Regions from separate parts of the Comamonas terrigena NBRC 13299 genome, predicted to be linked through region 2. Evidence: riboswitches for the same ligand, from Rfam matches in the RefSeq annotation. Region 2 holds a riboswitch; the other holds the start of a gene.
What was found. Region 2 has a riboswitch for S-adenosylhomocysteine ahead of ahcY (adenosylhomocysteinase). Riboswitches for the same ligand answer to the same signal wherever they lie in the genome.

Region 1: another riboswitch for S-adenosylhomocysteine. It lies ahead of metH (methionine synthase); the one in region 2 lies ahead of ahcY (adenosylhomocysteinase).

Annotation. Positions count from the first base shown of each region.
Region 1 covers NZ_AP019749.1:120,207-123,615, forward strand. Annotated here, with positions in the region: gene CT3_RS00480 (PACE efflux transporter) at 1-274, shown strand, start outside; gene CT3_RS00490 (VIT1/CCC1 transporter family protein) at 596-1,264, shown strand; S-adenosyl-L-homocysteine riboswitch at 1,309-1,412, shown strand; gene metH (methionine synthase) at 1,448-3,409, shown strand, end outside.
Region 2 covers NZ_AP019749.1:582,747-586,155, reverse strand. Annotated here, with positions in the region: gene ahcY (adenosylhomocysteinase) at 1-1,152, opposite strand, end outside; S-adenosyl-L-homocysteine riboswitch at 1,227-1,325, opposite strand; gene CT3_RS02665 (response regulator) at 1,352-2,059, opposite strand; gene CT3_RS02660 (sensor histidine kinase) at 2,095-3,409, opposite strand, start outside.

The DNA.
Region 1 (3,409 bases), 460 kb from region 2:
CTGGCTGTTCGAGCGCTGGGAGTTGCGCCAGAGCCGCAAGGGCCGTTCCCTGCTGCGCCGCATCGTGCATGCCGTGGGCTTTGAAGGCGGTATCGCCGCCATGCTGATCCCGCTGATGGCCTGGTGGTTCGAGATCACGCTGTGGCAGGCTGTGGTGATGGAGGCCGGTCTGCTGGTGTTCTTCATGGTCTACACCTTTGTCTTCAACTGGTGCTTTGACCGCATTTTTGGCCTGCCGGCCTCGGCCCAGGCGCAGCCGGTCGCTGCCAGCTGACCGCCGCGTCTGCAGGGCGGCTACAGCCGCAGCCGCTGCACCCGGCGCGGCAAGCCCCTCTCCATAATCCAAAAAAGCCCGCTGCCATGTAGCGGGCTTTTTTTGCGACGCGCGTTGCGCATACACCCCTGCATCCCGGCATTCCGCGGCACGGCGCTGCACAATGTCAGGCAGGTGCGGCGTCACCCATCCGGGGGATGCCGCCTGTGCCAGGAGTCTGCCGTGCAGCCATCGCCTTCTTCGTCGCCATCGTCTTCCGCAACAGCCCACGCCTCTGCCAGTCCGCCACATACGGTGCAGGACCGCAGTCATGGTGCGGCCTTGTCCAGCCGGCTGAACTGGCTGCGCGCGGCCGTGCTGGGCGCCAATGACGGTGTACTGTCCACCGCCGGCCTGGTGCTCGGCGTGGCCGGGGCCGATGCCAGCTTTTCCGCCCTGCTGGCGGCCGGTGTGGCCGGGCTGGTGGCGGGCGCGTTGTCGATGGCGGCGGGCGAATACGTCTCCGTCAGCACCCAGCGTGATACCGAAAAGGCAGCCGTGCACCAGGAAAAAGCCGAGCTGGCGGCCCTGCCCGAGGCCGAGCTGCGCGAGCTGGCCGCCATGCTGCAGCGCAAGGGCCTGCAGCCCGCCACCGCCCACCAGGCTGCGCTGGAGATGACGCAGCACGACGCCCTGGCCGCCCATGCGGAGCTGGAGCTGGGCATACAGCCCGGCCAGTACACCAACCCCTGGCATGCGGCGTGGGCCTCGGCCGTGTCGTTTGCCGTGGGGGCGCTGGTGCCGTTGCTGACGGTGCTGCTGTCTCCCTCGACCTGGGCCGTGACCTGGACGGCCGTGGCCGTGCTGCTGGCGCTGGTAGCGACCGGCGTGGCATCGGCGCACCTGGGCGGAGCCCCCCGCCTGCCAGCTGCCCTGCGCAATGTGGCAGGCGGCCTGCTGGCCATGGGGGTGACCTATGCCATCGGCCGGGTGGTGGGCGCCCAGCTATAGCCCCGCAGGCACGGCGGCGCTGCACGCCGTAAAATCACAGGCTTCGCCCCAAGGAGCGCTGCAGCGGCCCGGTTGATGCCAACCCGCCCGTCAGGCTTGGGGCCCCGGCAGGCTGCGGCCCTGCCGCATGCAACGGCGCTCACCTGTTTTGTATCCCCAATTGTTTTCACACAGGTGAGTGCGATGTCTGCTGCTGTCCCCGTCTCTATTCCTCCCATGCGCCTGTCGGGCCTGGAGCCCGTGTTCATCGGCGAGGACACGCTGTTCGTCAACGTGGGTGAGCGCACCAACGTCACCGGCTCCAAGGCGTTTGCACGCCTGATCCTGAACGAGCAGTACGAAGAAGCCCTGGCCGTGGCCCGCCAGCAGGTGGAAAACGGCGCACAGGTGATCGACGTGAACATGGACGAGGCCATGCTGGACAGCAAGGCGGCCATGGTGCGCTTCCTGAACCTGATTGCCTCTGAGCCCGACATCGCCAAAGTACCGGTGATGGTGGACAGCTCCAAGTGGGAGGTGATCGAGGCCGGCCTGCGCTGCCTGCAGGGCAAGGGCATCGTCAACTCCATTTCCATGAAGGAAGGTGTGGAGGAATTCAAGAAGCACGCCAAGCTGGTCAAGCGCTATGGCGCGGCCGCCGTGGTGATGGCCTTTGACGAGAAAGGCCAGGCCGACACCTACGAACGCAAGATCGAAATCTGCGAGCGTGCCTACCGCCTGCTGGTCGATGAGGTCGGCTTCCCGCCCGAAGACATCATCTTCGACCCGAACATCTTTGCCGTGGCCACCGGCATCGAAGAGCACAACAACTACGGCGTCGATTTCATCGAAGCCACGCGCTGGATCAAGCAGAACCTGCCCGGTGCCAAGGTGTCCGGCGGCGTGTCCAACGTGTCGTTCTCGTTCCGCGGCAACGACCCGGTGCGCGAAGCCATCCACACCGTGTTCCTGTACCACGCGATTGCGGCCGGCATGGACATGGGCATCGTCAACGCCGGCATGGTCGGCGTGTACGACGACCTGGAACCCCAACTGCGCGAGCGCGTGGAAGATGTGGTGCTGAACCGCCGCCCCGATGCGGCCGAGCGTCTGCTGGAGATCGCAGACCAGGCCAAGGGCAACGCCAAGGACGACAGCAAAAAGCTGGAATGGCGCGGCACGGCCGAGCACCCCCGCACCGTCAGCGAACGCCTGTCGCACGCCCTGGTGCACGGCATCACCGACTTCATCACCGAAGACACGGAAGAGGCCTACCAGGCGATCGTGGTGCAGGGCGGCGGCCGCCCGCTGCACGTGATCGAAGGGCCGTTGATGGACGGCATGAACGTGGTGGGCGACCTGTTCGGCGCGGGCAAGATGTTCCTGCCCCAGGTCGTCAAGTCCGCCCGCGTGATGAAGCAGGCCGTGGCCCACCTGGTGCCCTACATCGAAGAGGAAAAGCGCCAGCAGGAAGCCGCAGGCCTGGATGTGTCGAGCAAGGGCAAGATCGTCATCGCCACCGTCAAGGGCGATGTGCACGACATCGGCAAGAACATCGTCACCGTGGTGCTCCAGTGCAACAACTTCGAAGTCATCAACATGGGCGTGATGGTGCCCTGCCATGAGATCCTGGCCCGTGCCAAGGCCGAAGGTGCGGACATCATCGGTCTGTCCGGCCTGATCACCCCCAGCCTGGAAGAGATGCAGTACGTCGCGGGCGAAATGCACAAGGACGACTACTTCCGCATCAAGAAGATTCCGCTGCTGATCGGCGGCGCCACCTGCTCGCGCGTGCACACGGCCGTGAAGATTGCGCCCAACTACGAAGGCCCGGTGGTCTATGTGCCCGATGCCTCGCGCTCGGTCAGCGTGGCGCAGAGCCTGCTGGGCGAAGGCAAGGACGCCTATGTCAGCGAGGTGATGGCCGACTACGACAAGGCCCGCAGCCAGCACGCCAACAAGAAGAAGACCCCGCTGTGGACGCTGGAGCAGGCCCGCGCCAATGCCACGCCGGTGGACTTTGCCCACCATGCCCCCGTGGTGCCCCGTGCGCTGGGGCGCAAGGTGTTCCAGAACTTCGATCTGGCCGAGATTGCCCGCTACATCGACTGGGGCCCGTTCTTCCAGACCTGGGACCTTGCTGGTCCCTATCCCGCCATCCTCGAG
Region 2 (3,409 bases):
CTTGGCCAGCAGGATGATCTTCTTGCCGTCCGGGAAGGTGATGTGGTCGACCTGGGGCTTGATTTCTTCCCACTCGTACTTCTCGATCGACGCGACGTCGATTTCGTTGTCGAAGTGACCGATGTTGCAGACGATGGCCTCATCCTTCATCGCCAGCATGTGCTCGTGGCGGATGATGTCCTTGTTGCCGGTGGTGGTCACGAAGATGTCGCACTTGTCGGCGGCATATTCCATGGTCACGACCTTGTAGCCTTCCATCGAGGCCTGCAGGGCGTTGATCGGGTCGATCTCGGTCACCCACACCTGGGCGCGCAGCGCGGACAGGGCCTGGGCGCAGCCCTTGCCCACGTCGCCGTAGCCGGCCACCACGGCCACCTTGCCGGCGATCATCACGTCGGTGGCGCGCTTGATACCGTCCACCAGCGACTCGCGGCAGCCGTACAGGTTGTCGAACTTGGACTTGGTGACCGAGTCGTTCACGTTGATGGCACGGAACAGCAGGCTGCCGTTGGCCGACATTTCGTTCAGGCGGTGCACGCCGGTGGTGGTTTCTTCGGTCACACCCAGGATCTGGGCCGACTTGCGGCTGTACCAAGTGGGATCCACGGCCAGTTTGGCCTTGATGGCGGCGAAGACGATCTTCTCTTCTTCCGAACCGGGGTTGGCCAGCACGGACAGGTCCTTCTCGGCCTTCTTGCCCAGGTGCATCAGCATGGTGGCATCGCCGCCATCGTCCAGGATCATGTTGGGGCCTTCGTTGTCGGTGCCGGCAGCGCCGAACTCGAAGATGCTGTGGGTGTAATCCCAGTAGTCCTTCAGCGATTCGCCCTTGATGGCGAACACCGGCACGCCGGTTTCAGCGATGGCCGCCGCTGCATGGTCCTGGGTCGAGAAGATGTTGCACGACGCCCAGCGCACCTGTGCGCCCAGAGCGGTCAAGGTCTCGATCAGCACGGCCGTCTGGATCGTCATGTGCAGCGAACCGGTGATGCGCGCACCCTTCAGCGGCTGGGCTGCAGCGAATTCCTCGCGCACGGCCATCAGGCCGGGCATCTCGGTTTCGGCAATCTTGATTTCCTTGCGGCCCCAGGCGGCCAGGGAAATGTCGGTGATGGCCGAATCGGCAGGGTTGAAGCGAACAGCAGCGTTCATGGTTTTCTCCAAAAATTGAATGAAAAACCACGTTCTGAAGCAGAAGGGGAAATACCGTCTCACCGCACAGAAAGCGTGGGTGAGCGTCGTTGCGGGATGAAATCCGAGCCTCACGCCCCGCTGACGCCCCGCGGGTGGCGGGACTGGGGAACGCTGCAACGCTCCTCGGATGAGCTGGGATTATACGGGCACTGACCGGTCAAGCCGCCAGACCGACCAGCCGATACCCGACTTGCAGCTCGGTCACCAGGTGAGCGGGCTGCGCAGGGTCCTGCTCCAGCTTCTGCCGCAGATTGGCCATGTGCACGCGCAGATAGTGGGGCCTGTCCAGGTATTCCGCTCCCCAGACCTGCAGCAGCAACTGCCGGTGCGTCAGCACTTTGCCATGGCCGGCAACCAGGGCCGCCAGCAGGCGGAACTCGATGGGGGTCAGGTGCACCGGCACCCCGTCGCGCACCACATCGTGCGCTGCCAGGTCCACGGTCACGCTGCCAAAGCGTGCACTGGTGCCGGGCTTGTCGGTGGCCGACGCCTGCTGGCGGCGCCGCAGCATCGCACGCAGGCGCGCCAGCAGCTCGGGCACGCCAAAAGGCTTGGTCAGGTAGTCATCCGCACCGGCATCCAGTGCCGCCACCTTCTCCTCTTCCCGCTCGCGGGCGGACAGCACCAGAATCGGCAACAGACTCCAGCCGCGCAGCTCGGCAATCACGGTCTTGCCATCGGCATCGGGCAGCCCCAGGTCCAGCACCACTGCATCGGGCTGGCGGCTGGCAGCCTCGATCAGGCCGCGCTTGGCGGTCTCGGCTTCGAAGACCTGCCAGCCTTCGTCCTCCAGCGCCAGACGCACAAAGCGGCGGATGCTGGCATCGTCTTCGATCAGCAGAATGCGGGGAGCGACGGTCGTCATGTTCGGGTTTGCGGGTGGTGCACGGGATTGTCGGCTCAATCGTCCATGGATGGCTGCTCGGGCACAGGCAGGCGCACGCGGAAGACCGCTCCCGGCCCGGGCTCCGCCGCTTCCACCTCCAGACGGCCGCCATGGGCTTGCACAATGCGCAACGCCAAAGCCAGCCCCAGCCCCATGCCAAACACAGCGCTCTCCGACTGCCCGCGGGTAAAGGGCTCGAACAGTTGCTGCGCCGACAGGTGGGCGGGCAGGCCCGGGCCTGCGTCCTGCACGCTGAGCACACAGTCTCCGCCCTCCACACCCGCCGCCACGGTGATCGCCGTACCTGCGGGGGTGTACTTGATGGCGTTGTCCAGCAGATTGACCAGCACGCGCTCCATCAGCACGGCGTCGAGCTCCAGCAAGGGCAGACCGGTCGGCAGCGCCGTGTGCAGCACATGCCCAGCCAGGCGCTCGCGCATCTGCGCCAGGGCGCTGCCCACCAGTTCATCCACCGGTAGCCACTCGCGCTTCAGGTGCACGCCACCTTGCTGCAGGCGCGCCATGGCCAGCAGGTTGTCCACCAGCTGCTGCAGGGCCTGTGCCTGGTTGCGGATCTGCACCAGCATGCTGTGCACCGGGCCCTGCGGCGCATGGGGCAGTGCGGCTTGGGCCGCCCCCAGAATGCCGGTCAGCGGTGTGCGCAGGTCGTGCGACACGGCGGAGAGCAAGGTGTTGCGCATGCGCTCGCCTTCCATGGCAATCTGGGTCTGCTGCGCCACGTCCACAAAATGCACCCGCTCCAGCGCCAGTGCAATCTGACTGGCACAGGCATCGAGCAGACGGCGCTCTTCGGGCACCCGCAGCTTCTGCGGTGCGCTCAGCTGCAGCACCAGCACGCCGCGGGAGCGCACCGGGGCCATCAGCGGCACATACAGCGCGGGCGCGGCGGCCAGGGTGTCCGTTCCCTGACCCGCCATCTGGCCATGCTCCATGCTCCAGCGCCCCACGCTGGCATCGATCGCGCCTGCGCTGCCCTGCGCCAGCTGCAACTGCTCATCGGCATCGGGCAGCAGCAAGCCAGTCTGTGCCCCAAAGACGCCGGAAATCGTGGTCAGCGCAATCTGCGTGACCTGCTGCTGCGTCAGTGCACCCGACAGATCCCGCGCCAGCCTGGCCAGTGCGCCGGCACGCCGCTCGCGCTCGGCGGCCACCCGCGCCTCATGGCGCAATCGCGCCGTCAGCTGGCCGCAGACCAGGGCCACCCCCAGCATCAGGCAGAAGGTGAACAGGTACTGTGTGTCGTTGACGCTGAAAGAATTGCGCGGCGGCACAAAGTAGAAGTCGAACAGCAGTACCGACAACAGGGCC